DNA from 3 places in the Paenibacillus sp. JDR-2 genome. Region 3 is predicted to be linked to each of the others. Evidence: riboswitches for the same ligand, from Rfam matches in the RefSeq annotation. Region 3 holds a riboswitch; each other region holds the start of a gene.

Region 1 (10,509 bases), 1.8 Mb from region 3:
AATACCTGACTTCCTTGTCTTACCTTCGTATTGCGCGAAGCAAAGACGGCCGGCATTTTACCATCAACGATAAGCCGTTTGTGTATCCGTCCCAATCGCTTGAGACGTTTGGGATCGAGGACCCCCGCATTACGCAGATCGGGGATACCTATTATATTTACTTCTCGGCGGTTTCGCCGGTTGGCATCGGTGAATCGCTTGTGTCGACGAAGGATTTCGAGAGCGTGACTCATCACGGGATGATCTTTGGTCCGGATAACAAAGACGTGCTGATCTTCCCGGAACGCGTGAACGGCAAGTATTACGCGCTGCACCGTCCAACGACAAAGAGCTGCGGACGTCCGGAGATGTGGATTGCGGAGTCCGACAACCTGCTCTACTGGGGCAATCACCGCCACTTAATCGGGCTGCGCGATGGCATGTGGGACAGCGGCCGTCTTGGCGGCGGCGCTGTGCCGATCAAGACGGACAAAGGCTGGCTTGAGCTGTACCATGGCGCGACCAAAGATAACCGCTATTGCATGGGCGCGGTGCTGCTGGACCTGAACGACCCGTCCAAGGTTATTGCCCGTTCCGGCAAGCCGGTTATGGAGCCGGAGGCCGACTATGAGCAGAATGGCTTCTTCGGCGGAGTAGTGTTCTCTTGCGGCGCGCTGGTAGACGGCGATCGTATCCGTATGTATTACGGAGCTGCCGATACGTCCATGGCTTGCGCCGAGCTTAGCCTAAGCGAGATTCTGGATAGTCTGGAAGCTGTATAAACCTAATGAAAAAGCCGTCCCTTCTGTGCCTTTGGGCAGCAGGGACGGCTTTTTTTGTACGGCGTTGGGATAAGACCCTGGCAGGGTCTTATCGGGCGAAATCCGAGTAATATTGGTGATCGTAAGACCCTGGCAGGGTCTTATTTGCATAGGTAAGTCGGGGATGTGCATGTTGCTGGCGTGCGGCGTTGGGATAAGACCCTGGCAGGGTCTTAACGTGCGAAGTCCGAGTAATATTGGTGATCATAAGACCCCGCGAGGGTCTTATTTGCTTAGGTTTAGTGGGATACCGACGGTGTTAAGGGTGAGGTGGCTTAAGGTGTGTTAGAGAGCTAACCAGATAAGATCCCTAAGGGGCCTTAAGCGGCTCCGTAAGGTGAAAATTGAAGTCCTTAAGGTCCCTTAGTGACCTTAAGGATTAACGTTATGCTTGAAATGGCAAATAAAACGCCAATGTTTGTACACTTAAGATCCCTCAGGGACCTTAAGCTGACTTGCAATGACAAAAAGAAAGCCGTTAAGGTCCTTTAGGGACCTTAACGGCGCAATTGACGGAAGGCACGTGAGTACCCGACGGGGTTGAGTGCCGCAGGCGAGGTGGCCGGATGCGTCCCCGCTGACTAGCTCCGCATCTTGCCACGCCGCCGCGGGCCACCGGTTCCCGTCATAGCGGAAGATCCCTCTTACTGAAGGAGATAATACCAGCAGCGAAGCAGGCAAGGCCAATCGCCAGCAGCATCAGCGAGGAGAGCAGCGGATCGCCGCTGCCGGCGGCTATATCGCTTGGCCGGTACAGCGCGAAGATCGAGATGTACCGGAGCCATTCCACGCTGTCGCTGATTTTGCCAAGCATATCGAGCGCGAACATGCCGATAACGATAAATCCGGAGGTGCCAAGCGCCTTTTTCTCATCGTTCATTATGGAAGAGATCAGGAAGCTAATGCCGCTGGCCGCGATAAACAGCATCCAAGCAACAGCGTTCATCTCCAAGTAACGGGCTCCGTTGAATTCGAACTTATTTCCGATTAACCATACGTAGCCGAGGAGTCCGGCACCTGTTGTGACAAGCATAATAATCAGAAGCCCCGTGGACAGCACGCCTGCCTGGGTTAAGGCAACCTGCCGGCGGGTCGTTGGCGTAGACAACAGATAAGACATCGATCCCTGATCCACCATGCGGGCCATAAGACCGGTCGACAGCATGATGCTGAAGATCGAGAGCAGAAGCGGGAGGATAAGTCCGTAATATTCGCCGGAAATAAAAGCCTCCATGCTGCCAAAGCCGCCTTGGATATTAAAGGCGCTAACAACCCCTTCCGGCATCGATTTAATCAATTCATTTAAAGCCCCCGTATTGTCGGCAATGCCGGGATACAGCCAGAACATAAGCAAAATGTAGAAGGCTGAGCCAAACGCATAATTGCTCATGCCTTTCAGGTGTATCTTCATCATTTGCTTGAAAAGCGGGAAGTTCATAACGCCGCCGCCCCCTTGTCCATGTTCCGGTCGTAGTACTGCATAAAGACGTCCTCGAGATTTTGCGCCGTAATATCCAGGCTGCGCACCTTATATTTCGCGGCTTCATGAATCAGCTCGTTATAATTCCCCTGCACGGCAACGGTAACCCGTCTTCCGTCACGGGATTCCACCGGCACGCGGCCGCTCTGCGCGAAAGCCTCGGCATCCTCCGGATGCTCGAACACGATCGCAACCAGCTTCCGCTGCATCGACTGCAGCTCGTGAATATTGTTGGTGGCGACGATAACGCCGTCCTTTATAATCGCGGCGCGGTCGCAGGTCCGCTCAATTTCCGGAAAGCTGTGGGAGGACATGAGGAAGGTGGTGCCGCGGGCTTTCTCCTCAAGCACAAGCTCGATGAACAACTGCTGCATTAGCGGATCCAAGCCGGAAGTCGGCTCATCCAGAATGATCAGCTCCGGTCTATGCATAAAAGCCGCAACGATGCCGACCTTTTGCTTCATCCCTTTGGACATTTTGCGGATCGGGGTGGAGACGTCGAACTGAAGCCGTTCGATCAGCTCCTTGCGCCGCGCCGCGCTGTCCACCCGTTGCATGCGGGCCAGAAACGCTAGAAACTCCTTGCCCGTCATTCCTTCGATAAAAGCGATCTCCCCCGGCAAATAGCCGACCAGCCTCTGTACGGTCCCTTGCTGCTTCCATGTATCCAGTCCTTTAATCGACGCGCTACCGCGGTCGGGCTTCATGAAGCCCATAATATGGCGGATCGTTGTGGATTTCCCGGCGCCGTTAGGACCAAGAAAGCCAAATACCTCTCCTTGCTTCACGGTAAAGGACACATCGGTAATCCCTTTGCCGCCCGGAAAAAGCTTCGTTAAACCGTCTACGACCAGCATGCTGACCGCACCTTCTTTCGAAAAGTTATGAAATATTAATATCTCTATATTTCATCATTATGATAGGCTCGGCTAAAAGAGAAGTCAATGGGGTTATGAAATATTTATGTGCTATAATTTCATTAGTTCATACTTATTGGAGAGCCGGAGGGTAACATGAACGGATTTGAAAAAAGAGCCGAGCAGCTTAAAGCAAAGATCAGGGACGCGGTCCTCGCGATGCTTCAGGGCTGTGAGCCTAAATATATCCGCATTGCCGACATCGCTGCCGAAGCAGGGGTGTCGCAGGTGACGATCTATAACTATTTTGGCAGCAAAGAGATTCTCATTCGGGAAGCCTTCAAGCATTACGTTACGGAGCATGTTGACGATTTCGAAATGTTCATGAGCCGCGGTCCAACGTTTCAGCAGTTCGTGGAATACGTGGTTAAGGCCGATACAGAAGCATTCCGCCGCTTCACTCCGGAATTCATTCAGCAGATGATGAGCGGCGATCCGGCGTTTGCGGATTATATCGACGAGGTGACGCAGCGGAGAGCTATGCCGCTTATGCATGCTTTTATCGAGGAGTGCAAGCAGCGGGGGCAAATCTCGGACAAGGTATCGACGCAGATGATCCTGACTTACGTGAACATGTTTGTCGCGCAATCCCAAAAGCTGCTGGAAGAGGCGCAGCAAAGCGGGAAAGGCGAGCAATTCTTCGAGGAATTTCTCCACTTGTTCTTTTACGGCGTTTGCGGGATTGAGCCGGAGGCTTAAGCTTAAACATTGCTATTACCGCCCTGCTATTGGTACAATACACCGTATTAGAGGACAAGGGAGCTGTACAGATTGGTTAAAGCAAAAAAGAGCGGCATCGGACAAGGAACCGGCAAGAAGGGCTGGAGCCGTTGGGATAAGGCCGAAAAGAAGAAGAGCGCGAAGCGTGTATTCAGCAAAGGGCCTAAGGCTGGCGCGGAGAAGAAGGAAACGGCTGAAGGCAAGGGCGGAGCCGGCGAATAATAGGTTATTGCCTAATATTCACAGATCCGTTATAGTGAGTGTAATTGCATAATGCGTGCGGGTGCTGGATAAAGTCCGGCTGAGATAGGCAACTTGTTTGCCTGACCGTTAATCTGAACCAGGTAATGCTGGCGTAGAGAACCGATCGAATTACAGCCATTCGTATATTCGCGGATGGTTTTTTCTGTTGTTCTAGCGCCCCCTCGTTAGTTACCTATGGTTACTAAAGCAAAGGAGTGGCAGAAAGCAATGCAAACGAAAACGATAAAAACCGGGGAATTCACCGGGAGATTGTACGAGAGCTCGAAGGGGATCTGGGAACAGAGTCACCGTCATCCTTTTCTCGAGGAGCTGAAGGCAGGGACACTGGATCCCGCGAAGTTTATCTTTTACCTCAAGCAAGACTACGTCTACTTAATCGATTATGCCAAAATGTTCGCTTACGGCAGCATTAAGGCTAACGACCTCCATACGATGGGGAAATTCTCCGAGCTATGCCATTCCGTTCTGAACGTGGAAATGGGACTGCACCGGCAATACGCCGAGCGATTCGGCGTGACAACGGAAGAGCTGGAGAGAACGGAACCATCACCTACCACAATCGCTTATACCAAATATCTGCTTGACGTTGCCGCGCATGGCTCAATCGCCGAGGTTGCGGCGGCTGTACTTCCTTGCATGTGGAGCTACCGGGAGATTGGCGTCCTGTTCGCTGAAGCGCCCGGCGCGCTTGATCATCCTCTCTACCGGGACTGGATTTTGATGTACAGCTCCGAGGAGTTTGGCGAGCTGACCAACTGGTGCATCGGCATCATGGATGAACTGGCGGAAGCTTTGCCGGAGCCGGAGCTGGCGAAGCTCGAGCAGCATTTCATCATGGCTTCCAAGCTTGAATATATGTTCTGGGATATGGCCTACCGAGAGGAAGAGTGGCCGGTGTGAACAAGCAGCAGATTACCGTAAAGAGGGCTCGGGAAGAGGGCTTAACGGTTTCGGCGGGCTTGACTGTTAAAGGGCTGACATACCGGTTTGAAGGCGAGGAGCCGCTCTTCGACGGACTTGATCTGGAAGTGCCCAAGGGGCAATTCGTCAGTATCGTAGCTGCAAGCGGCATGGGCAAAACAACCCTGTTCCGTCTGCTCGCCGGTCTTCTCCAGCCCGAATCCGGAACGATTGCGGCAGCGGGTGCCGTTCCCGGTCAGCGAAGCACCATCGGCTATATGCCGCAGCGAGACTGCCTGATGCCTTGGCGCACGGTGCAGGATAACGCAGCTGTCGGCCTCGAGCTTGCCGGCATGCCTAAGCGCGAAGCAAGGCGTAGGGTGCTCGAGATGCTGCCTGAGCTTGGGCTGGCGGGTACGGAATCGAAATATCCGCATGAGCTGTCGGGCGGTATGCGTCAGCGGGTGTCGTTCCTCCGCTCCTTGCTTGCCGGCGGAGAGCTGATGCTCCTTGATGAACCGTTCAGCGCACTGGATGCGATGACGCGGATCAGCATGCAGCAATGGCTGCTGCAGGTGTGGGAGAAGCATCGGAAGACGATCCTGTTCATCACGCATGATATCGACGAGGCTTTGTTGCTCTCGGATCAGGTGCTTGTTGCGGCGTCGAGACCAATTACGCAACTTGAGCCGCTTGCGGTTGACTTGCCGCGTCCGCGAACCTATGAGACAACGCTTGATGAACGTTTTGCCAATTTGAAGCGCCTGCTACTCCGGCAGCTTGGCCGGATCACTTCCAATCAGGAAGGAGGCGCGGGCTGATGAAGCTGTTTAAGGATAAGCTTCCAATCCTTCTGTTTATCCTGCTGCTGGCCGGATGCTGGGAGCTTGGGACTCGCGTATTTGATGTTCCGGCTTATATCATTCCTCGGCTGTCGGATGTTTTTGCCGCGCTTCTAAATCACGCAGCGCTGCTGGGCAAGCATTTTGCCCTGACGCTATGGGAGGCTCTGCTTGGTCTGGCTTTCTCGGTCGTGTTTGGCGTGTTGTCCGCCATTTGGATTGACAGCTCCAGCCTTGCGCGCAAGACGATTTATCCGTTGATCGTAGCTTCGCAGACGATTCCGATTATCGCGTTGTCGCCCATTATGGTCATGTGGTTTGGCTATGAGATCGGAAGCAAAATCTCGGTTGTTATTCTGTTCACCTTCTTCCCGGTTGCGGTCAATACGGCGGACGGATTCCGCGTGGCGGACCGCGAGATCGGGGAGCTGCTCCGTTCAATGGGAGCGGGCAAAGCGCAGCTGTTTCTGAAATGGAAGATTCCTTCCGCGCTGCCATCCTTCTTCACCGGACTAAAAATGGCTGCCGCCATCAGTGTCGGCGGGGCCACGCTTGGCGAATGGCTGGGCGGAGAGTCCGGGCTTGGCGTCTATACGAAACGGGCAGCGAATATGCTGCGCGGCGATGATGTGTTCGCCGGCGTGCTCCTCTTGTCGCTGATGGGAATTGCATTGTTTATTGCCGCGCAAATCATAGAGAGACTGGTGCTTGGGCACAGGCGTGTTTAGAACATGCTTGAGTAGCGAGAATCGCCAGTATGGCTGGAGTCAGATCTATTAAAGGTAATTCTTTTTAGGGAGAGATCATTCTTATGTTCAGGACTAATAATCGATTCATGAAATCAGGTTTAGCTTTAGGATTGGTATTTGCTTTATTGCTGACGGCGTGCTCTTCTAAGAAGGACGACAGCAAAGAGGCCGGCTCAGCTGCACGGCAAACAGAGGAGTTAACGGTGCTGCTGGACTGGTATCCGAATGCGGTGCATACGTTTTTGTACGCGGCGGAGGAACAAGGGTATTTTGAAGAAGAAGGGCTTAAGGTCAAGCTCCAGACGCCTGCCGATACGAACGACGCGCTGAAGCTGGTCGCTACGGGCAAAGCCGATCTGGCGCTTAGCTACCAGACTCAGATAGCCGTTGCCCGCTCGGAGGATATTCCGGTCGTATCGGTTGGTGCGATTGTCCGCCATCCGCTTAATCAGCTTTTTGTATCGGAAGGGGCGGGGATTAAAACCCCGAAGGACCTGGAAGGCAAAAAAATCGGCTATCCTTCCTTACCGCTGGATGAAGCTATGGTTAATACGATGGTGAAGGCGGATGGGGGCGATCCGTCGAAATTAAATTATGTCGATATCGGCTGGGATCTGATTCCGGCGATGACAACAAACCGCGTCGATGGCATTATCGGCGGCTATATCAATCACGAGAAGCTGCTGCTCGAGAAGGAAGGCGAGAAGCTGATTTCGTTTAACCCGGCGGATTACGGCGTTCCGGATTATTACGAGCTGGTGCTTACGGCAAGCGAGAAAGAGCTCGGCAGCAAAGGCGGTGCCATTAAACGGTTCCTCGCCGCTGCAGCGAAAGGCCAGGAATATACCGCAAGCCATCCGGATGAAGCGCTGAAGCTGCTGCTGGATAAGCAAAGCACCGACTTCCCGCTGGATGCGGATATCGAGAAGCAAAGCTTAAGCATATTGCTGCCGCTGATGGATGCGGGCGAAGAGCCTTTTGCCAGCCAATCCGAGGAGTCCTGGAATAACATTATTAATTGGCTGACGGAGCATGGTCAGATCAAGAAGCCGGTGAAGGCGGCGGATGCTTTCCGCAACTTGTAGGCAATATTGGTTGATGCTTTCGAAGCAAGAATCGCCACAACGGCCTTAAAGAGCCCGTTTGTGTGACAATTCTTTAAGCGAATGCTTTCGAAGCAAGAATCGCCACAACGGCCTTAAAAAGCCCGTTTGTGTGACAATTCTTTAAGCGAATGCTTTCGAAGCAAGAATCGCCACAACGGCCTTAAAGAGCCCGTTTGTGTGACAATTCTTTAAGCGAATGCTTTCGAAGCAAGAATCGCCACAACGGCCATAAAGAGCCCGTTTGTGTGACAATTCTTTTTAGGAGGTTTGGCAGATGGATGAGAGACTGGAGAGATATTCAAGGCAAATGCTGTTTGCGCCAATCGGCGAGCAAGGTCAGCAGAAGCTGAGCGAAAGCTCGGTATGCGTGATCGGAATGGGAGCGCTTGGCACCGTGCTGGCGAATCATATGGTTCGCGCCGGTGTCGGACGGGTCCGCATTGTGGACCGGGACTATGTGGAGAAAAGCAATCTGCAGCGCCAGATGCTGTATGACGAGGATGATGTGCGCGAGGGCTACCCGAAGGCGATTGCCGCGGAACGCAAGCTCCGCCGGATCAATTCGGATGTGCGGATCGAGGCGGTTGTGGCGGATGTGACCGTCCATAACATTGATGAGCTGCTGGACGGCATGGATTTGGTGCTGGACGGAACGGATAACTTCCAGACCCGGTTTTTGCTCAATGACGCGTGCTTCAGCAAGGGCATTCCGTTTACCTACGGCGGTGCGGTCAGTTCTCGAGGCATGAGCGCGATTCTGGTTCCGGGCAGGACGCCTTGCCTGCGCTGCTTCCTCCCTTCGGCGGACAGCGGCGGCCAAACCTGCGATACGATTGGCGTTATCGCGCCCGTTGTTGATATTGTCGCTTCCTATCAGGCGGTAGAAGCGCTTAAATATTTGGTTGAAGCGGATCAGGCCAGGCGGAATAGCCTGGTTACCTTCGATTTGTGGAGCAACTATTACTACGAAATGAAGCTCGGAGAGGCGAAGACAGACTGCCCTTGCTGCCAGTTGAAGGAATATCCGGCACTTCAGGTGACGGAAAAGGATTCAACGGTGTCCTTATGCGGCCGAAGCACGGTTCAGATCAGCGGACATGGACCTCTGGATCTGGAGCAATGGCGCAAACGGCTGGAGCCGGCTGCGGTGAAGGTAGAGCTTAACGCTTACCTGCTTAAAGCCGAGCTGCCGGAAGGAGAGCGGCTGGTGCTGTTCCCTGACGGCAGGGTGCTTGTGCAGGGGACGGAGGACCTTGTCCGCGCTAAGACGCTGTACGCGAGATATATCGGATATTGATCATAGAGGAGATGAGAGCTGGATGAAGGATTTTCGTCTGTATGCGATCACGGGAGAGCAATTCCATCCCGGCCGCGACATGCTGGAAGTGATGGAGGAAGCAATCAAAGGCGGCGTGGATATTATTCAGCTGCGGGATAAGGACGGCAGCCCGGAAGAAGTGCTGCGCAAGGCGAAAGCGCTGCGGGAACTTACGCGTAAATACGGCGTTACGTTTATCGTCAACGATTATATCGATATCGCGCTGGAAGTAGACGCCGACGGCGTCCATCTCGGGCAAAACGACGTTTCGCTCACGGAAGCAAGACAACGCGTCGGAGATAAAATCATCGGCATTTCCACGCATGCGATTGAAGAAGCATTGCTTGCCGAAGAGCAAGGCGCCGACTATATCGGCGTTGGGCCGGTATTCCCGACGAAGACGAAGGTGGATGTCGTTGATCCGGTAACGGTGGCATACGTCCGGCAGGTAGCGGAAAAGGTTAATATTCCTTTTGTCGCGATTGGCGGAATTAAGCTGGGCAACGTGGATGAAGTACTTGCGGCGGGAGCAACAAGAATTTGCGCGGTGAGCGAGATTGTCGGAAGCTCCGATGTCGCGGGCACCTGCCAGGCGTTCCTCCGCAAGCTGGAAGGAGCGGGAGAGTCGCATGCTGCTGATCGTTAATGGCGAGTCCCAAGAGCTGGATGCCCGCACGATCGGGGATGTCATTCTTCATTTTGGGCTGGAAGGGCGTCCGGTGGTCGTTGAAGCGGATGGCGAGATTATTGCGAAGGAACAGTGGCCGGAGACGGAAGTAAGGCCGCAGATGAAAATAGAGCTGGTTCATTTTGTAGGGGGAGGCTGAGCGTAGGATGAAAAAGGATGTATGGCATATCGGGGGACATGAGCTCACCTCGCGGTTTTTTATCGGGACGGGATTATTCCCGAGCCCTTACGTGCAGAAGGAAGCGATCCGGGAATCGGGAGCGGAGGTGCTGACCTTTGCCATTCGCCGGATTAACCTCGCTTCAACCGAGGATGACTCGATTCTGCAGCATGTGGAAGGGGAAGGATTCCGATTCCTGCCGAATACGTCCGGCGCAAGCACGGCCGAAGAAGCCGTACGCATTGCCCGGTTGGCAAAGGCATCGGGACTCAGCGATTGGATTAAGGTCGAGATCAGCGCCAATGAGCGTACGCTGCTGCCCGATCCGCTGGAGACGCTGAAGGCAACGGAAATTCTCGTAAAGGAAGGCTTTACGGTCCTTCCTTACACTTCCGATGATCCGATCCTGTGCAAAAGGCTGGAGGAAGCGGGGGCGGCTGCCGTTATGCCGGGAGCGGCGCCTATCGGTACGGGGCTTGGTATTTTGAATCCGTATAATATCGGCCTGATCGCGGAGGAAGCGAAGGTGCCGATTATCGTGGACGCGGGCCTAGGCTCGGTCAGC
Region 2 (10,509 bases), 3.1 Mb from region 3:
CATGCTGAATATCGCTTCCTTCACCTTATCGGTCGTCGGGCGAGTATTCATGCCTGGAACCGCCTTCAGCGTGCGGCCTTTTGCCGCTCCCGCAATGACTCTCACTGCTTATTGCTCCCTTCCTCTACTGTCGTTGCCTATAGTACCACACTTTCCCTTGGATTATAAAGGTACCTGAAGGGGAGGAACGAGGGCCGCAATATTTTTTTGGCGTAAAATGTATAATCGCCCACAAACCGGACAAGATAAAATCATCGGCGTCGGAAGATGCCGTAGACAACCGCGGAGAAGACTTACGTTTCCCCATAAGCTCTTCGTCCGGTTTCTCCTCTCCCATGAAAGGACGCTCAGAAATGAGCGTCCGATTTTTTTGTAAACAGGCCATTTCCCCTCTGCTAATTCCAGTCATTTTGGTATATAGTTACAGTACCACTTTTAATAGACGGGAGGTTTACGGCCCTATGAACCAGTTCGGCAGCTATATTATTCCCCTACTCATTATTCTGTTTGTCGTGTACCGGCGCTTGAAGCGCTCGGTAGGTTTTCAGCCTTTCAAACCAAGCAGGCTGAAAATGCGCATCGGTATCTTCAGTATCATTGGCATTCTGCTGCTGGCCTCCGGCTTCCCGCATCCTGCGATCTACATTTCCGATGCCATCGGTATCGCCTGCGGCGCGGTAATTGCTTATTATGCCATCAAGCACAGCCGTTTCGAACAGCGCGAGGATACGTTGTTTTACCGGACGCATGTCGGCATAGAGACCTTGGTTGTCCTGCTGTTCATCGGAAGAATCGCCTTCCGGATCATCGAGATGTTCGGCGCAGGAGGCACCACTGCCATGAATCCGGCGCTAAACAACGAAACGGCCCAAATGCAGCAGTATACGAATGATCCGCTGACCGCGGCAACTTTCTTCCTGCTTGTAGCTTATTATATCGGCTATTATACGTTTATCCTTCGCAAGAGCGACGAGAAAGCGGAGGTATCCTAGGTGAAACGGCTACACCGTCCTTAAGCGGTTAGCGCGTTTCAATATAAAAAGGCGTTCCTTCGGGACGCTTTTTTTCATTCTCCTATAAGATCGTAACCTTGCGGCTTGTCAGGAATATCATGACATATGCAAAAAATAATGACGAGGGGATTGCAACATGGCCGTTTACCGAATAATCGTCGATTTGTCGGACCGGATGCTTCATCTGCTTGATGGAAATGTTGTTGTGAACTCTTATCCCGTTGGCATAGGCAAGATGGTTACTCAGACTCCGTCAGGAGAATACAAGATTATCAATAAACAAGAAAATCCCGGCGGACCTTTTGGCGTGTTGTGGATGGGATTGTCCAAACCGCATTACGGCATTCACGGCACGAACGACCCTTCCTCGATCGGAAGAATGGTCTCGCATGGCTGCATCCGGATGTACAACGAGGATGTGCTTGCTTTATCCGACCTCGTGCCGATTGGTACACGTGTCACGATTCGCCCCTAATAGCAAGGGAAAAGCGGCAGTCTCTTAAGGGAGATCTGCCGCTTTCAAAGTGACCGTCTGGGTTGCCTGCTCCCAAACCGCCTTCCGGTTTAATATCGCCGCCAAGTCTCTAACCATTACATAGCCGGTGGAAATATCGAGCCGGGAATCAAGCGGCTGGCCATTAACCGTTACCTTGCCTGCGGTCCAGCCGATAGCGGCTCCAAGCGCTTCCCCAAGTGCCCGGGCAGCAACCCAGGTTGTTCCTCCGTCTAAGTATCCGGTCGCGGCAACGAGACCGTCTACCAGAATGGGAATCGTCTGCGAGGAACGGAACATCGTTGTCGATGATGCGGAAGCAAAGGCCGTATCATACTGCTTCAAGGAATATTGGTTTATGAGCGTGACCAGCTTACTAGGATAAGCAGGATCCGTCGCATAACCGCTCACATACAGCATCGTGGCTTGTTGTTCGGGTGTCACGGCTGCGCGGACGCGAACGTAGCGTGGGGTCGCAAACAGCAGATCCTGATCCTTCATGAAATGATACACGCTGTTATAAGCGCGGAACGACGAGTTCATGCTGATCAATGTTCCGTCAACCACTTCCCAGGTACCTTTCACCACCGCTTCTCCATGCCAATAGGCATTAGGAGTGCCCGAGCCGACCTTAATACCTCCGAGGTTGTACCAAGGATGAATGACTCCGCCTGTCTCGAGCATACACTGCGCAAGCCGCAAGGAAGGAAAAATCGATGATCCTTCGCGTCTGACCTGCAGAACCGCCGGGACAAGCGCTGCAATAAATTGCGATCTTGTCAGATTCGCCATTTATCCTCCTCCTTTCCAGTCAAAAACTTATACAAGCTCCTCTCAGTGTATGGGGTTCTGATCCGATTCGTAACGGTGACTGCCGCTGCGGCAACAAAAAAACTCCGTTATGCCCATCTTCGGGACTAACGGAGCTGCACTGCTTACAAACTATAAAATTCACGCGTATTCGAAAGCAGCCGTTCCCTTACTTCCTGCTCAGGAAGCTGCTTGATCGCGGCGATATGCGCGCAAACATCATAAACCATTTGCGGCACGGTCATCCGGCCCTCGTAAGGCCCTTCAAAAGGCCACGGCCCGTCCGTCTCCACCATCATTTGCTCCAAAGGATACCGCTCTACCAGCGTCCTGATCTCTTGCTCGTAGGCCACGTCCGGCGTCACCGAAATCATATAGCCGAGGGAGATCATCCGCTTGATCGTCGCTTCATCTCCCTTAAACCAGTGGAAATGAACCTTCTTCAACTGATGACGTTCCATGATATCGCAAGCCTTGGCCCCATCCTCATATACCGCATGCAGAATAATCGGACGGCCCAATTCCGCGGCAAGCGCGGCAAACCGGTCCAGCAAATCGAGGTAAGGCGTCTCGTCAAAAGGTCTCCCTTCCTCGGCTGCAGAGGTCCGGGAATAATAAGGCAAGCCAACCTCTCCAATAGCGAACGCTTCGCCGGCTCCATGCTTCGCCTTAACCCATGCAACCAGCTCATCTTGTTCCCATGCCGTAGGAACCGGCTGTTCGGGATGATAACCGTATGCAGGAAACACCTTGCCCGGGAACAACTCGGCGAGCGATGCGTTTGTCTTGCAGGAATCCAAATGCATCGACACGGCTACAACCGCTTCGATTCCCGCTTCAAACGCCTGCTCCAGAAATGCTTGCCGATCCGCTTCCTCATAAGAATCAATATGAATATGCGCGTCAATTGCCTTTTTCGACTCCATGATGAACCAACTCCTTCAGCTTAATGAAGCAGCTCATGAATCTGTTGCTTGAGCTCGTTAAACAACGGTTCCCGCCATAATTGCGGAGAACGGGGTCTTGCGAATGGAACTTTTATTTCTTCCAAAATAACCGCCGGCGCTGATGACAATACAATGATCCGGTCAGATAGCAGCAACGCCTCTTCGATGCTATGCGTAACGAGGAGAACCGATCGTTTATTCTGCTCCCAGATGGACATCAGCCACTGCTGCATCTGCTGTCTCGTTAACGCATCAAGCGCGCCAAACGGCTCGTCAAGCAGCATTAAGGTCTGGGGGGACAGCAGAGCCCGCAGGAAAGATACGCGCTGCTGCATCCCGCCGGACAACACATGGGGATAGGAATCCGCGTACTCCGCGAGACCGATGCGTTCCAGCCATTCACGCGCCTGACGACCCGCTTCCTTACGCTCCGTGCCTGCAATCTCAAGCGCTAGCTCGATATTAGCCGACACCGAACGCCAAGGCATCAGGGAGGCCTGCTGAGGCATATACGAAATATGTCCCCGGCTCCCGGTTACTTGCTTGCCGTCAATCCAGACTTCACCGCCCGTTGGTTGTTCCAATCCGCCAATCAGCTGGAACAACGTTGTTTTTCCGCTTCCGGAGGGACCGATAATGGAGACGAATTCGTTCTCGGCAATGGTAAGCGACAGGCCGTTCAGTACGTTTTTCCGGCCTGCATCAAAGCTTTTGCGGATCCCTTTTAGTTCAAGCGCCGGAGCTGTCATGCTCCTCCCCCTCCTTTCGCCGGACGCCACCGGATGACTAGTCTTTCGATGAGAGCAACCAGACCAAATAAAGCAAGGCTCAGCGCCACGATCAGAAAGACGGATGCAAATACCCTCGCCGGCTCATAACCTTTGGATGACAGAATCATATAATGGCCTAATCCTTTGTCAGCCCCGAGCCACTCCGCAACAACGGCGCTTAGAACGGCATACGAAGCAGCGATTTTGAGGCCCGAGAATAAGTGCGTAACGGCATTGGGCAACTCGAGCCGCGTAAACAGCTGCCAATCCCCCGCTCCAATCATCCGCATATAATTGCGAAGGGTTGGATCAGTATCCTTGAAGCCATTCAACATGGCAACGGATACGGGGAAGAAACAAACGATCCAGACTAAAATAAGCTTGGGCAGAACACCGTAACCCAGCCAAATCGTAAGAATCGGGCCAATCGCGATGACCGGCACGTTCTGTGTTACGACAAGCAGCGGATAGACCGCCCTCCGGACAAATGGAATAAGATGCAGAATAGCAGCAATTATGATTCCGGCTGCTGCTCCTCCGCCAAATCCGATGAGCGCCAGCTCCACCGTTGCCCAGGCATTGTCCATTAGGCGATGCCAGACGTCAAACATCTCTTTTACGATAGAAGTCGGCGAAGGCAGCTGCCACTCGGGTACAACGCCGCTATCAACCGACAGCTGCCAACTGGCAAGGATAAAGATAACGAGAAGCAGAGAAGGCCAGACTGCGTGATACCAGCCTTTATTGCCCATCCGGATACTTCTCCAACAGCCGGCCCATGGAAGCCCCGTTAGCCGGATTGAAATAAATTTTCACCTGCGAGATAACGGACGGACAGCCCATCTCGGTCATAGCTTCATTCATGGTTTGCACGATTTCGAACAATTGCGGGAGTTCGCCCTCCATCGTTGTCTCCAGAGGCGCTACCCGGTAAGGGACACCCGATGCCTTAATAATCTCGATTGCGCGGTCCACAAACGGAATAACGCTTTCCCCGTTTGGCGTTGTTGGCAGAATTTGAATACTTACAAGCGCGTTGGCCATCATCGTCAGCTCCTCTTAATCCTATTGTTTTATCCTAAGCTTTCGGCAGGAAGTCGTTCGTGAACGCTTTATCCGCCTCCAGCTCCTTCTCCAGCAGCTTGTGCTCGAACATCCAGTGGGAATAGTTCACCCATACGTCCTTCTTCTGCACGCCCCATTGCGAAGCGTCATCCGTATATTTCGGGCTAAGCCACTTCTGGCTCGCGCGCACCAAGTCGGCGTTCAGATCCGGCTCTGCTTTGATCAGCACTTCCGCCGCATCCTCCGGATGGTCAATCGCAAATTGATAGCCCTTAGCGGCACCCGCAACAAACGCTTTAACAATCTCCGGTTTCTCGGCGATCATTTTCTCGCTAGTTTCCAGAAGCGGCGTGTAGTAATCCAGCTTGTCGCTGTAATCGGTCAAGTAAACCATATTCAGCTTCTCGCCGCGCAGCTCAGCCTCCACGCCGGTCCAGGCATAGTAGATCCAGGCAAAATCAATGTCTCGCTTCACCGCCGTAAAGAAATCCGTGTCGCCGATGCTGAGCATCTTCACTTTGGATACATCCGCGTTCTCTTCCTGCATCAGAGAGCCGATTACCGCTTCTTCTACCGGCGCGCCCCAGCCGCCGTAGGTTTTGCCCTCAAACTTTTTCGGAGAGTCGATTCCTTTGGATGCCGGCGAAGCAAAGCCCGAAGTATTATGCTGAATCACGGCAGCAACGGATACAAGCGGCACGCCGGCGATACGCGCCATAGTGAGCGACTCTTGGTAGCCGACGCCAAACTCCGCTCCGCCGGAGGCTACCATTTTATCCGCGCCGTCCTGGCCGGGCTGAATAATCTCAACATCAAGGCCTTGCTCCTTGAAATAACCTTTATCCCGTGCCACGTACAATCCGGTATGATTCGTGTTAGGCGTCCAATCCAGAACGACCTTTACTTTGGTCAACGGCTTGTCCGCTCCGTTACCGGCTGACACATTCTCCGTATTCTTGTTGTTGTTCGAGCCGCATGCGGCCAGCAGCACAACTACCGCCAGCATGGCTGCAGAAATACCGAACCTTCTCTTTGCACCTGTTCCCATCTTTCTGTCTCTCCCTCTCTCTTCTTGACTATGACGTTCGCTATTATGGCCGGACTACCATCTGAAAATAAAAAAAGCCCTCCGAGATCCGGAGAGCCATACATTTCGTCAGCTTTATTAAAGGTCTGCACGCTTCCTTACAATAGAAGGCATACCTTAATAACAATTCCTACGCTGGCATTATCCAGATCAGGTATAAGGGTCGGAATTTTCTTCGGAATTCCCTCTCAGCTAGCCTCAACCAGCTCCCCGGTGCTATTCACTTACGTCAGTAAACTTTATTATACCCTTTCTGCCCAAAAAAGCCAGCTTCGTTTTAAATAAGTCATCTATCTAAAGTTAGACATACGCCGATTTTTGCGCTTGGTGGGTTGTTGTCCTTATAGCCGTGTGACCGGCATGAATAGTATGTAGTCGAGTGCATATCCGCTAATATCGAGAGGATTGAACCGGGGTGAAAAGACGACACAAGAGAGGCAAGAAGCCAAAACGGCCGAACGCATCGAAGTCTAGAAGACGCAAATCAGGAGGCCGTACCCGATCATACGGAAGACGAACCGCTAAGCGGCAATCCAAGCGAAAACAACGCCGGCTCTCCAATAAGCGCAGCTCCGGGCGGTCTGCCGTGGAGCTGGCAAAGCTTCAATCCGACGCCTCAACCCGGGAACCAGGCGTAAATATTATCGGCTTTGTTCATGCCGAGATGGGGATCGGGGAATCCTCGAGGCTAGCGGCAAAAGCGATTGATACGGCGGCCATACCGTTTGGACTCCTTAATTTCCCGCTTGCCGTAGCCTCGAGAATGTCGGATTACAGCTGGTCGCATAAGTTGCTGGATAAAGCCCGGTACAACACCAATATCTTTCATATGAATGCCGACTTTATGCGTCCTGCCCGCGAGCATTTCGGTAACGAATTGTTTAACAGCCGTTACAACATCGGGTATTGGCATTGGGAGCTGCCGGAGTTTCCGGAAGAGCATGTGGAAGGCTTCAGCCATGTCAATGAGGTATGGGTGTGCAGCAAATTTGTAGCCGAGTCCGTCTCCAAACGGGCATCCGTTCCCGTTATTACTATTCCGCACTGTATCCAAGTACAAGTCGCGCCGAATATTAACCGCTCATCCTTTGGGCTGCCGGACAACCGGTTTTTGTTTCTAATGATGTACGACGTTCAGAGCTCTACCTTGCGCAAAAATCCCCGGGCGGTAATTGAAGCCTTCAAGCTGGCCTTCGACAAAAACGATCAGCGCGTTGGACTTGTCCTTAAAGTAAATAATGCGGACTTCCGCCCGAATGAGCTTGCCGAGCTGAAGAAGCTGATTGCCGAACGGAGCAATATGCATTTAATTGATAAAGTGTTGTCCCGACACGAAGTGAACGCCCTGCTGCAGTGCACGGACAGCTATGTTTCCCTTCACCGTGCCGAGGGTTTTGGGCTTGGTCTCGCGGAAGCGATGTATTTGGGTAAACCGGTCATAGCGACGAACTGGTCCGGCAACACGGAGTTTATGAACGCTTCAAATTCCTGTCCCGTATCCTACCAGCTCGTTAATATCGGGCAGGACTGGGGACCTTACAAGAGTCATCAGATCTGGGCAGAGCCTAACATCCGTCATGCCGCGGAATACATGCAGCGTCTCGTGTCCGATGCGCGCTGGCGGGAATCCATTGCGGCAAGCGGCATGAGGACGATTCACAACGATTTTTCCCCTGCCGTTATTGGCCAACGGATCAAGAACAGGTTAAAAGAGCTGCGTCTGATTTAAAAACACAAGGCCTGCCCGGTATAGCGAGATTGATCTCCCCTACCGGACCAGGCCTTATTAAGCCAACTCATTGCGCCAATAATTCAATAAATCCTTCATTGTCTGCTCAAACGGAATTTCCGGCTTCCATCCGGTCTGCTCATAAAACTTGCCATAATCCCCTACAAGCACCTTTACGTCGGATGGCCGAAGCCTTGTTTTGTCTTCCTCAATCGTAATATCGACGGTACTATAGCTGAGCAGGATTTGAATCACTTCGCGGATCTCATGGCACTGACCGGATGCGATATTATAGATTTCTCCTGCTTCGCAATAGTCCATCGCCATCCGGTAGGCTCTAACTACATCGCGCACATCCGTGAAATCCCGTTTAGCCTCCAGATTCCCCACATACAGGACCGGCGGCTTTAGTCCTTTCTCGATCTCCGCAATTTGCTTGGCGAAATTCGAACTGACGAACTGCTCTCCTCTGCGGGGACCATGATGGTTAAAGGTCCGCGTTCTGATAATGTGTTGTCCATAGGTTTTGAAATATTGGTAGCCCAGGTAGTCTTGAGCGATCTTGCTCACCGCGTACGGACTTATCGGGCGAAGCGGATTGGTCTCTTTAACCGGCACCTCGTTTTCTTCCACGTGCCCGTATTCCTCACTGGAGCAGGCAATTAGCACTTTGGAGGCTAAACCAAGCTTTCTTACTGCTTCCTGCAGATGAACCTGCCCAATAATATTGTTCGTCATGGTCTCGGCAGGCGATTCCCATGACAGCGGTACAAAGCTTTGCGCCGCCAAATGAAAAATCAAGTCCGGCCGAATGCTCGCCATCATATGCTCAACCGCCTGAGGATCCATCAGCTCGCACTCATACAGGCGCATATCCGGCAGCAGATGGCGAATATGGCGCAGCGAACTGTGACTCCTCATGGTTCCTGTCACTTCAATCCCCTCGCCGAGCAGATGCTCGGCAAGATGACTGCCTACAAAACCGGTTATCCCTGTAATCAGTGCTTTCATCCCTGCCGGCCTTCTTGATCGGCAGTAAGCGCGGCGATCGCATGCTTGACATTTTGTTCGTCCGATTTGCGGCAAATAAGAAGGCCTTCTTCAGTCGATACAATAATCAAATCCTCAATGCCGATAGCAACAACCTGCTGCTGTTCCGAATAGATAATCGTGTTGCGCGTCGCAAACGGGAAGATTTGACCGAGCAGCAAATTTCCGTCGCCATCCGTATGGAATATCCTCTCAAGCGAGGTCCATGCGCCAACATCATCCCAAATAAATTCAATAGGGATCGTATAGAGACGCTCCAGCTTTTCTACCAGGGCATAATCGATAGAAAGCTTCTGCAAACGGGCATACGACTGCCTGAACTCTTCATCCTTCTGATCAAAGATGGACCACATCTGCGGTTGATACTTCATCATGTATCCGGCGATCGTAGATGGCTTCCATATAAAAATACCGCTGTTCCAATACATATTCGGAAGCTCTATCAACTTCTCGGCTTTTTCCTTGGTTGGTTTCTCGATGAAGGCTTTAACCTCTTTGATGCGTTCTCCAAACTTATCTGCATGATCCGCCGATTCTACCGTTTCAATATAACCGTAACCCGTTTCGGCTCTTGTGGGGACTATGCCAAGCGTAACGACAACCCCATCCGTCTTGGCCGCCTGTTCCGCCGCGCGCAGCGCCTCCATCAACTCCTCTGTATCCGGAATGTATTGATCGGAAGGTGCCGTTACCAGCACGTCATCCAGCTCCAGCTTCATGAAATAACTGGCTGTCAATGCGATGCAAGGCGCTGTGTCTCTCTGATCAGGTTCTATAATGATACGATTTTCTCCCAGCTCGGGAAGCTGTTCCTTCACGATCGGCAAATAGTTTGCGCTGACCGCGACATACACCTTTTCTTCGGGCAGACAGGAACGGAACCTCGCGTAGGTTTGCTGCAGCATTGTTGTCTCTTCTGAAGCTAATGTCAGAAACTGCTTCGGCTTGGCAACCGTGCTTCTTGGCCAAAAACGTGTTCCCTTGCCTCCTGCCATAATTACAGCGATCATTGAATTTCACCTCGAAACGGTAAATCTCCTACTATTAAAACCTCTCTTCTAGTCAAGCCGGAGCTCCTTCCTTAACCGGTGCCGGATTGATAAATTACATATCTTCAACTTATGCTTTAATAGAGTAATCCTAATGGACGAATAGCCAAAAGGGACGGAAATCAGGCAGATGACTCCGCCCAACTATCGCTTTCAAGCATAAACGGCCATACTTTGACCTAATCTATCAAAAATAGACGATCGTTCACGGCAAATACCGTCTTCTCTATGAATCTCTCAACATATGATTAAGTATATCAACTGAAAGGAGAGGATTAGATATGGGAGAAACAGGTTTGACAGGTCTGACTGGTCTGACTGGAGCCACTGGCCCTACCGGCCCTACGGGTCTTACAGGTCCTACTGGACCAACAGGTCCTACAGGCGCTACCGGCCCTGCTGGTCCAGGTGCTGGGGTATATGGAGCTAACGGAGGAGTCTTCCCTCTTGGCGCAATCGGGATCATCGGAACAGTAATTCCGCCGGTTGAAATTCT
Region 3 (10,509 bases):
GCCGCGCAGCCTCGCGGATTTCATGGTTGTACAGCCGGTGGATAACGAGCCGCCAACCGCTGAAGCCTCGCTGTCCGCTTCCCCAAATGCGGAAGGTTGGTTTAATCAGGATGTCCAAGTGACCGTAACCGCTAAAGACAACTCGGAAGGTACAGTAGAGTCGTTTTACGCGTTAAACAACGACAGCTTTGCGAATTATACATCGCCCGTTAACGTAACTGCAGAAGGCAATCATACATTCTCCTATTACGCGGTTGATGCTGCAGGCAACAAAAGCAGCGTGTCTTCGGTCAATGTTCAATTGGACAAGACCGCTCCAGCAGCAGTATTAACGCAGTCCGGCGGACAAGTGTCGGACGTTGTTGAGACCGCGAACCTTGTCTATGACCTTGCAAGCAGCGATTCGCTTTCCGGCGTAGCTTCGGAGCAGTTGCTCTTGGACAATAACGTAATTGCAAACGGCTATTCTGTCGCAGCCTCCAAGCTTGGCATCGGAAGCCACACGGTCAAATACACGGTAACCGACAAAGCAGGCAATACATCCACTGCAAGCTACACGTTCAAAGTGACAAGCAAGCCGCTTGCCACCGGCGCTCCGGGAACACCGGTCTTATCCCATAACAACGGCTGGGATAACGGCCTTCAAGACGGAAGCTATACGGTAACGATGAACCTCTGGTGGGGCAATAACGGTTCCGAATACCGGCTGTACGAGAATGGCGTCCTGATCGATACCGTTGAATTGAAAGACGCTTCTCCTTCCGCCCAATCCGTTCAAACCAAAATCGCGGGCAAAGCTAACGGAACCTACACGTATACGGCGGAATTGATTAATGCGTATGGCAAAACAACCAGCAGTACGCTGGTCGTAAAAGTAACCGACGCTTCCCCGGGCAAAGCCGTCCTGTCCCATGACAACTGGGATCAAGACGGAAACTACAAATTAACGATGAATTTGTGGTGGGGTACGAATGCCACGGAATACCGCTTATACGAGAATGGCGTACTGATCGATACGCAATCGCTGAAGGATGTTACTCCCGCGGCGCAAACCGCTGTAACCGTCATTTCGGGCAAAACGCCCGGTACTTACGAATACCGCTGTGAGCTTGTGAATGCGGCAGGCGTTACCACGAGCGATACGATTACCGTTACGGTCAGGAAATAATGGCTTAAAAAACGATCGGCAAGAACCCCCATGCCTTTATGGCATGGGGGTTTCGCTTTTTATGCGGACAACCACTTTTCCTTTAAACTCCCCTTCCCCGAAGTACCGTAGAGCTTCGGCGGCATCCTGCAATCCATACAGCCGGTCAATGACGGGAGCAATCCGGCCCGCTTCCACAAGCGACTTCCATACCTGTTGATCCGCATGATTGGGCTTATGAACCAGAATAGTCATGTTCTTCTTCTCAAGCCTGCGGATCAGCGGTGCGGCGAGCAGCGTCTGGAGAAGACGAGGCATTAAACCGCCAATCATGACGTATGTGCCGCCTTTTTTTAGCGCACGCTTCACTTCGAAAACGGAACGGGTTCCCACTACATCCAGGATAAGATCGTATTGCCGGCCATTTGCGGTAAAATCCTCTTTCTTGTAATCCAGTACATGATCCGCTCCGAGGGTTAGCAGCATGTCCCGCTTGCCCGCACGGTCAACGGCGGTTACCTCCGCTTCGTGCAGCTTGGCATATTGGATGGCAAACGTACCGACACCGCCCCCTGCCCCATTGATGAGCACTTTCTGGCCCTTTTGCAAATTTCCTTTATCGCGCATTCCCTGCAGGGCAAGCACGGCGGCTTGCGGAATCGCTGCCGCTTGCTCGAAGCTCAGCCTCTCCGGCATTGGAGTCAATGCCTCCTCGCCCGCGCATACGTATTCGGCAAATCCGCCCCAGCCGCAGCCGGACAGATCGCCGAACACCTCATCGCCGGGCCGGAACCGCGAGGCGGAGGCGCCAACGGCGATGACTCTTCCGGCAATATCGGCGCCAAGAATCGGGAACCGCGGCTTGCGGAGTCCGCCAATGCGGGTTATGTACGGTTTGCCGCGGAGCAGATCCCAATCCCATGAATTGACCGAAGCGGCATGAACCTCGATCAGCACTTCATGCTCCTTCGGCACGGGGACATCCACTTCTTTGATTTGGAGAACCTCCGGAGAACCGTAAGCCTTATAGACCAGCGCTTTCATCTTGCGAGCCTTCATGTCCGTCCTCCATTTTACGCCGTTCAAATCGCATTAAAGCTTTTCCATCGCTTGGTTGATCTGCTTTAGAAGAAGCGGGTTATCTTTGTTGTACGACCAATAGGTCACGATTGCATTTTTCTTTTTCAATAAAGTTGGGTACAAATCTTTTAACTGTATTGGAGTAGGAGTACCATCTGATTTTTCTACACGGACTCTCTCCTTTTCAGAGCGGAACACATATACGAGCAAAAACTCACGATGGGCCATATCTGCAGCCGGCAAAGCTAATTCCAAAGGTACGGGTTCTTTTCCGTTGATTGCAATGGTAGGACTAGCTGCAAGCAGGTTCGCCTCATCGACCGTTAACTCACGAACTTCAAGGCCTTGCTTCTGAAGAGCTTTGCTCACGTCATCGGCAGTCAAGGCTCCTTTGCCTGCACAAGCAGACAGCAGCAGGACAAACGTAACCAGCAAGATTCCCGTTAATTGTTTCATTTCATACTCCCTATCTATATCCATCTGAAAAAGAAACCGTAGTCGACTTTTACGTTATTCCTCTTCGCCCAGTCGGCGATATCCGCGAAGCCTTTATCCTCTTCGTCCACATACCTGAAGCACATGCGGACAGGAACAATTCTCGCGCCATGAGGCTTAATCCCGATAATCGGGTGAACCGAGTCCCGCCTGATCATGATGACCTCAATCTGCTCCGCGGTGATTGTGCTTCCGCTCAGCAAAAGCGTATCCTCCTGCAAACAGAGATCAATCGGCTTCTGTACCGCCCGGTACAGAGACCAGAGCAATGCGGCAGCGCAGAAGCAGAACACCACGATACCCCATACGTACAGGATCGTATCATCGTCTTTTCCCCGCAGCGTACTAACAAGAAAGAGTGAACACAGCACCGTCATCGCAAAAATGTTTTTAACGCCCGAAGGGTTCCTAACCGCATGCTTGAATGGCTGTTTGTCCAATTCATCCAACCTCCCCTGATCAAGTACGAGATTGTATATTACTATTCAATAAACCCCCAAATCATCCTGCCTATCAGCCATAAAATGAAAGATTCCTCTTGAACGGCTGCTTGACAGACCCTTTTTTCGAGTGTACTCTTTTGACTAGGAATTCCACTAGGGGCGCCCGCAAGGGCTGAGATAAGGCGTAGCCTTGGTCCCTTTGAACCTGATCTGGGTTATGCCAGCGTAGGAAAGTGGTCTTGTGCGCGTCAGCCATATGCGATAGAAACGGGTGCGATTGTCATTCGTCCGTTTCGATTTGCACGGATTTCGACACCTCAAGCCGCTCCCGACGGGGCGGCTTTTTTTGTTGCCGGTGATCGTCCGGCCGCATCAAAAGCTGCCTTTAGGGAGCGACCGGGGGTTGCAAGCTGTGCCCTGCCGGGGCGAGCTCTGCCTATTTGTCCGTGTCTAACTGCTGAAGCTATCCCGCGTACAGTCTCATTTCCCTAAACAACGGCCTCCTAGCGGACATTCCGAACCTATCGAATGTTCTTAAGGAGGTTTTTTTGATGCCGATTTTATCAACGCCGCTACCGGGCAGCCGCAAAACGTATGTGAGAGGATCGAGGGAAGATATTCGGGTTCCCATGCGCGAAATCGTATTATCCGACAGTCGGGGAAAAGACGGACAGCCGCAGCCCAACGAGCCAGTGCGGGTGTATGACTCAAGCGGCCCGTACACGGACGAGTCCTACGAGGCCGATGTGCGTAAAGGACTCCCTGTCCTGCGCGGCGGGTGGATCAGCGACCGCGGCCACACGGAAGCTTACGACGGCCGGATCATTAAGCCGGAAGATAACGGATTTTCGGACGAGGAACGAGCAAAGAAGAATGGCGAGGAAATTTTCCCTTGCCTGAATCACCGGCCTCTTCACGCAAAACCGGGGAGAAACGTCACGCAGCTTCACTACGCCCGCAAAGGCATCGTGACTCCGGAAATGGAGTTTATTGCGATTCGCGAAGGGGTTGATCCGGAGCTGGTCCGTTCGGAAGTGGCCCGCGGGCGCGCGGTTATACCGGCCAATATCAACCATCCCGAACTCGAGCCGATGATCATCGGGAGCCGTTTCCATGTGAAGATTAACGCCAACATCGGCAATTCGGCCGTTGCGTCCTCCATTGAAGAGGAAGTCGAGAAAATGACGTGGGCAACCCGCTGGGGAGCGGATACGATTATGGACTTGTCCACGGGAAAAAACATCCATACGACACGCGAATGGATTATTCGCAACTCTTCCGTTCCCGTTGGCACGGTGCCGATTTACCAGGCGCTTGAAAAAGTGAACGGAAAAGCGGAAGACCTGAACTGGGAAGTGTTCCGCGATACGTTAATCGAACAAGCTGAACAAGGCGTCGATTATTTCACTATTCATGCCGGCGTGCTGCTGCGTTACATCCCGCTTACGGCCAAACGCGTTACCGGCATCGTTTCCCGGGGCGGCTCCATCATGGCTGCCTGGTGTCTCGCCCACCACAAGGAAAACTTCCTCTACGCCCACTTTGAAGAAATATGCGGGATTATGAAAGCCTACGACGTGTCGTTTTCGCTTGGAGACGGCCTTCGTCCAGGCTCCATTGCGGATGCTAACGACGAAGCTCAATTCGCGGAACTGAGAACGCTTGGAGAATTGACGGAAATCGCTTGGAAGCATGATGTTCAGGTGATGATCGAAGGCCCGGGCCACGTTCCCATGCATTTGATCAAAGAAAACGTCGACCTCCAAATGGAGATCTGCAAGGAAGCGCCGTTTTATACCCTGGGGCCGCTCACGACGGACATCGCACCTGGCTACGACCATATCACATCGGCGATAGGAGCAGCGATGATCGGTTGGTTCGGAACGGCGATGTTATGCTACGTAACGCCTAAAGAACATCTGGGCCTCCCCAATAAAGAAGACGTTAAAGACGGTGTCATCGCCTACAAAATAGCAGCGCATGCCGCAGACCTTGCCAAAGGACATCCAATGGCGAAACTCCGGGACGACGCCCTGTCGAAGGCAAGGTTCGAATTCCGATGGCGCGACCAGTTCCATTTGTCCCTTGATCCCGAACGGGCGATCGCCTACCATGACGAGACGCTGCCCGCCGAGGCGGCGAAAACAGCGCACTTCTGCTCGATGTGCGGACCAAAGTTCTGCAGCATGCGGATTACGCAAGACATCCGGGAATATGCGGAAGCACGCGGACTGAATAACGAAGCGGCTTTGGAAGCCGGAATGAAGGAGCAGGCGGATTCGTTCAAAATGTCCGGGAGCAAGCTATACGGCTGAAATAAAACGGTGCGTTTCCAGAGTGATTCGAAGGCGATTCGGCAACAGTAGTAGAGCTACGTTGGATTTCGTACAGCATGTCAGACTAATTTTGACCAGTTACTCGATCTACATTGGAATGGCTACAGGATAATTAGCTCATTTGGACGATTCTTGCTCATTCCGGCCCCTTATACTGGAACGAATCCAACGCAGCCTCCGGAGTCTTCCTTTGCCCCCTGATTTCATTGGCGTAAATCCAACATAGGGGTGAAAACAACAAAGGGCTGTGCCCAAGTCATTATAAATGACGATGGCACAGCCAGCCCCGTTGCTGATTTCCGTTTAACCTTTTACCGATCCGGCCGCAATACCTTCTACGATCCGGTCGCTGAGGAACAGGAACGTGATAAGGATAGGCAGGATGCTGATCATCAGCGTGGCGCCGATTGCGCCCCAGTCGGTAGTATATTGGCCGATAAAATTTTGCACGCCAACGGTCAGCGTTTTGAATTTATCCGAGCTGATAAACGTGTTGACGAAAATAAATTCGTTCCAGTTATAGATCATGTTGATGATGCCCGTTGTAGCCAGAACGGAGCTTGTCATCGGGAACACGATGCTAAAGAATACTTTATGAATGCTGGCTCCGTCAATGATAGCCGCTTCCTCGACTTCCTTCGGCAGAGCGACATAGAAGCCAAGCAGGATCATAATCGTGATCGGCATGTTAAACGCCACATAAGACAGGATGAGAGACAACGGATTGTCGATCAGATGAACCTTGTTGAACATGCTGAACAGCGGAATCAGCGTCGAGTGAACCGGAATCATCATGGCGACCATAAACAAGCCAAGAACAAGCGAGCTGAGCTTCCATTTCATGCGGGTAATCGCAAACGTCACAAGGCTGCCAAGCACAATCGTTGCGGCCGTTGCCGCTACCGTAATCCATACGCTGTTCAGGAAATACGTATCGATATTGCCTGCATTCCACACTTTGCTGTAGTTGTTCCAGTGCGGAGGCGATGGCAAAGCAAACGGCGATAGATTAAACACTTCCTGGTTGTTTTTCAAAGAGAAGAACAAGAGCCAGATGAGCGGGTAAACCTGGAACACCGCTACGGCGATGAGAACAATGTACAGTGCAGCGTAGCCGACCTTCATCCCTATTCTCGAACCGGATTTCGCTTCTCCGCCCAGTTTCATAGTTGTCGATGACATGAAGCGTACCTCCTGAAAAGAATTGTCACACAAATAGCCTAGATAAGGCTGTTTGTGATGATTCTTACTTCGTAAGCATGAGTTTAAAGAATTGTTTAAACTTAGGAATACTGGATCGTGTCTTTGCTGGCTGTTGCCTTGCGGATGATCCATGTTGCTACCAGACAGATAACAAGCAGGAAGAAGCCCACCGCGCTGCCGTAACCGAAGTCGTAAGCTTTAAACGCTTTATGGTACATGTACGACGCCATCACTTCACTGGAGCCGTTCGGACCGCCGTCCGTCATGACATAGATCAAGTCGAAGTATTTCAGGGAACCTACAACCGCCAGGACAACCGTTACTTTCACCACTTCCATAACAAGCGGGAATTTGATTCTCCAAGCGATTTGGAACGAATTCGCCCCGTCAATCTTAGCCGCTTCTTCCAAGGAAGAAGGGATGTTCTTCAATGCCGCATAGTAGATCAGAATATAGAAGCCCGCGTACTGCCACAGAATCGGAATAAACAAAGCGAACAAAACAAGATCCGTCTCTGCAAGCCAAGCGGGAGGATTTGCAACGCCAAGGGATTCCAGCAAGCTATTCATAATGCCGTTAGTAGGATGATAGATTTTGAGCCATAGCTGAGCGATAGCCACCGAGGACAGCAGCATCGGGATTAAGTAGATTTTGCGGAACAGGTTTGCTCCTTTGATTTTTGCCGCGAGCACCATTGCTACGACGAGATAAACGATAAGGCTCGCCATGGAAAATACAGCCAGCAGAAGCGAATGTCCCGCACTGCTCCAGAAAGCATGATCCTTAACCAGCGTTGCGTAATTGTCGAGGCCAACCCACTTCATAGCGCCAATACCGTTCCATTCATTCAGCCCGTAATAACCCGTAAGGACGATCGGGATATAAACAACGGCCAGAATGAGCAGAAGGGACGGCAGCACGTATAAAGCGATGACTTTCTTGTTAGATAGCACCTTATCCAATTTGGCCGACTCCTTTCTCTGTCAAAAATAAGGAGAGCCGCCTATCCGGTATTTCCGAACCCGGCCGGATAGGCCTCTCTTTATGTTTGGATGTCTGAACTAGTTGCCTTTCGCGATGGCCGCATCTTGCTCGGATGCAAATTTCTCTGGTTTAACGGCTTTGCCGAAGAGCGATTGGATCATGTTCAGATGAGTCTCAGCCGCGTTAGCCGGCAATTGAACGTCCGCGAACAAGGTAATGCTGCTTGCTTTGTTCAATTCGTTGAACAGATCGATGTACAGCTGTGGAAGCTGGATCGAAGAAGTATCGATCTTCGTAGCCGGGATAACGCCAGCGCCGGTTACGGATTGCTCGCCCCACTTCGTTACGAAGTATTGAACGAATGCTTTCGCTTCTTCTTTTACTTTGGAGTTTTCCCCTACGAATAAGCCTACGCCAGGACCGCCAACCCAGCTGTCGGCGTTGCCTTTGCCGCCTTCAACCGTCGGGAATTTAAAGAATCCGACGCTGTCGCGGAACGATTGCGGAATGTCTTCGTTGGTTGTGAAGTTCGGCAGCTCCCAAGTACCCATCAGGTACATTGCGGCATTGCCGTTCAGGAATTCGGATTTCGCTTCTTCGTTCGACAGGCCGTTAAAGCCTTTAACGAATGCGTTTGCGTCAACCAGGGATTGCACTTCGGAAGCCGCCTGTTGCAATCCGGGATCCGTAAACTTCGCTGTACCTTTAATCGCGTTTGCCACAGTCTCTTGGCCCGCAATGCGGTCGGCCAGGTACATATACCACAGGGAACCCGTCCAGCGGTCTTTGTTGCCAAGCGCGATTGGAGCTACGCCGTTGCCTTGCAATGTTTTCACAACTTGCTTGAATTGCTCGTACGTTGTTGGGATTTCAAGATTGTATTTTTTGAAAATTTCTTTGTTGTAATAGATCGGAGCGATGTTGAACTCCAGCGGCAGCGCATACGTTTTACCGTCGATCGCGTAAGCTTCCGTTGTGCCTGCCACGAATTTGCCGTTCAACTCGCCGCTCAGCAGATCGTCAACCGGCGTGAACAGCTTGCCGTCTACGTACGGCTTCAGGAAGCCCGCCGCCCACGTTACGCCCACATCAGGAAGCTGGTTGGATGCGGAGAGGACCTTCAGTTTGTTTTTGTATTGCTCGTTATCCAGTACCTCTTGCTTGATCGTCACGTTAGGATGTTCTTTTTGGTAATCGTTGATGATCTGGTTAACGATTTTGTTCTGGCCCGCTGATACGCCTTCCGGCCACAGATGCATGAAATTGATCGTTACCTTCTTGTCGGAACCGCTTTCAGAAGAGCCCCCGTTAGAAGCTGTGTTACCGTTATTTGAGCTGCTGCCGCTGTTGCTGCCGCATGCTGCCGTTACGATGGCGAGACAGAGAATAAGTCCGAGTGTCATCCATTTCGATTTCTTGAACACGTTTACAACCCCTTTTTGACTGATGTGTTTGTGTTGCTAAACAAATTGTAACAGCGCTTTCACAGCAGCATAAGGTATCGCGAGTTGGGAAAAATACTACTTTTATTGGATCGTCTCCTCCGCGTGCGAGACGTTTTTCCGGTATTGCCCTGGACTTACACCTTCATGCGAGCGGAACACTTTGACGAAATATTTGGCCGTCTGATACCCCGCTTTCTCGGCGATTTCATTGATGGATAGACGCGTATTGGTCAGTAACTCCTTGGCTCTTTGCACCCTTCGTCTTGTCAAATAATCGCTGAAGGTCAGCCCGGTCTGCTCCTTGAAGAGGACGCTGAAATAGCTTGCGTTCATATGCAGATGATCGGCAATATCCCTCATCGTAACAGGCTCATGCAGATGCTCCTCCAGATACTGAATCGCTTCCTTCACCGGCGCGCTGTATTGCGTCTCCTGTTCGGTGGTTTCCAGCAGCTTCGTATCGACAAAACGTTCCATGCGTTCAATCCGGTTCAGCTCTTCCTCCTTGCGGAACGCAAGCTCCACGGCTTCCACCAGCTTCTTCTTGTCCAGCGGCTTGAGCAAATACTCGATAACGCCAAATTGCAAAGCCTTATGGGCATAGTCGAACTGCGGATGGCCGGAAATGACGATGACGACCGGCGGATGCTGCCTGTCCCTCAGCTTCTCCACCAGTTCCAGCCCGTTAATCTCCGGCATCCGGATATCGGTAATAACCAGATTGGCTTCATTCGCCTTCAGCCATTCCAACGCTTCCACGGCACTGGACGATGTCGTGATTTCGTAGCGGCCAGCCGACCACGACTCCAGCACCTTCCGCACGCCCTCCCTTGTTCTTGGCTCATCATCTACGATCAGAATCGTCTTCATCTTGCCTCGCCCCCATGTTCAATCGGTATTTCAAAGGACATCCTTGTGCCCGTTCCCTGCTCGCTCTGAATCTGCAGGCCTTCCGTCTCTTCCCCGTAGTAAAGCCTGATTCTCCGGTCGACGTTGGAGATGCCAACCCCGGTTCCCTTTGCATCATGGACATGTCCCTGCTTCATCGCCGCATACAGCGACTGCACCTTGTCAAAGTTCATGCCCGGGCCGTTATCCGTAACGGAAATCCGGATATATCCCGGCCGTTCGGTTTTCTCTATGCCGATCACAACCGAGCCTTGTCCGATTCTCTGCTCTACCCCATGCGAGATCGCATTCTCGACAAGCGGCTGGATCAGGAGCTTCGGAATAGGAACGCCCCGGAGGCTCTCATCGCCTTCAATCGACCACTTCAGCCGGTCAATCAAGCGCATCTCCATGATTTTCAGATAACGCTCCGCATGCTCCAGCTCATCGGCTACCGTTACCCATTCGTCACCGTCCGCCCGGTTAAT

What was found. A riboswitch is a leader RNA that binds a small molecule or an ion and turns the genes downstream of it on or off. The one in region 3 is predicted to bind thiamine pyrophosphate.
Region 1: it holds a riboswitch for thiamine pyrophosphate, as region 3 does, so the genes downstream of both, tenA (thiaminase II) here and thiC (phosphomethylpyrimidine synthase ThiC) in region 3, are expected to answer to the same signal.
Region 2: it holds a riboswitch for thiamine pyrophosphate, as region 3 does, so the genes downstream of both, PJDR2_RS17695 (ABC transporter substrate-binding protein) here and thiC (phosphomethylpyrimidine synthase ThiC) in region 3, are expected to answer to the same signal.

Annotation. Positions count from the first base shown of each region.
Region 1 is NC_012914.1:6,194,749-6,205,257, reverse strand. It holds gene PJDR2_RS27180 (glycoside hydrolase family 130 protein) at 1-761, shown strand, start outside; gene PJDR2_RS27175 (ABC transporter permease subunit) at 1,426-2,238, opposite strand; gene PJDR2_RS27170 (ABC transporter ATP-binding protein) at 2,235-3,137, opposite strand; gene PJDR2_RS27165 (TetR/AcrR family transcriptional regulator) at 3,294-3,896, shown strand; gene PJDR2_RS32610 (DUF3934 domain-containing protein) at 3,969-4,139, shown strand; TPP riboswitch at 4,187-4,296, shown strand; gene tenA (thiaminase II) at 4,389-5,081, shown strand; gene PJDR2_RS27155 (ABC transporter ATP-binding protein) at 5,078-5,902, shown strand; gene PJDR2_RS27150 (ABC transporter permease) at 5,902-6,651, shown strand; gene PJDR2_RS27145 (ABC transporter substrate-binding protein) at 6,735-7,757, shown strand; gene PJDR2_RS27140 (thiazole biosynthesis adenylyltransferase ThiF) at 8,053-9,075, shown strand; gene thiE (thiamine phosphate synthase) at 9,098-9,742, shown strand; gene thiS (sulfur carrier protein ThiS) at 9,726-9,923, shown strand; gene PJDR2_RS27125 (thiazole synthase) at 9,931-10,509, shown strand, end outside.
Region 2 is NC_012914.1:3,977,314-3,987,822, forward strand. It holds gene rsmD (16S rRNA (guanine(966)-N(2))-methyltransferase RsmD) at 1-105, opposite strand, end outside; gene PJDR2_RS17660 (DUF1453 family protein) at 462-992, shown strand; gene PJDR2_RS17665 (L,D-transpeptidase) at 1,150-1,488, shown strand; gene PJDR2_RS31970 (glucosaminidase domain-containing protein) at 1,513-2,298, opposite strand; gene PJDR2_RS17675 (TatD family hydrolase) at 2,442-3,242, opposite strand; gene PJDR2_RS17680 (ABC transporter ATP-binding protein) at 3,263-4,012, opposite strand; gene PJDR2_RS17685 (ABC transporter permease) at 4,009-4,785, opposite strand; gene PJDR2_RS17690 (thiamine-binding protein) at 4,775-5,077, opposite strand; gene PJDR2_RS17695 (ABC transporter substrate-binding protein) at 5,112-6,146, opposite strand; TPP riboswitch at 6,296-6,408, opposite strand; gene PJDR2_RS17700 (glycosyltransferase) at 6,772-7,914, shown strand; gene PJDR2_RS17705 (GDP-mannose 4,6-dehydratase) at 7,972-8,925, opposite strand; gene PJDR2_RS17710 (mannose-1-phosphate guanylyltransferase) at 8,922-9,974, opposite strand; gene PJDR2_RS33230 (hypothetical protein) at 10,295-10,509, shown strand, end outside.
Region 3 is NC_012914.1:843,784-854,292, reverse strand. It holds gene PJDR2_RS03810 (OmpL47-type beta-barrel domain-containing protein) at 1-1,168, shown strand, start outside; gene PJDR2_RS03805 (NAD(P)-dependent alcohol dehydrogenase) at 1,205-2,206, opposite strand; gene PJDR2_RS03800 (hypothetical protein) at 2,240-2,683, opposite strand; gene PJDR2_RS03795 (hypothetical protein) at 2,698-3,162, opposite strand; TPP riboswitch at 3,311-3,414, shown strand; gene thiC (phosphomethylpyrimidine synthase ThiC) at 3,717-5,480, shown strand; gene PJDR2_RS03785 (carbohydrate ABC transporter permease) at 5,805-6,683, opposite strand; gene PJDR2_RS03780 (carbohydrate ABC transporter permease) at 6,785-7,666, opposite strand; gene PJDR2_RS03775 (extracellular solute-binding protein) at 7,766-9,112, opposite strand; gene PJDR2_RS03770 (response regulator) at 9,215-10,003, opposite strand; gene PJDR2_RS03765 (sensor histidine kinase) at 10,000-10,509, opposite strand, start outside.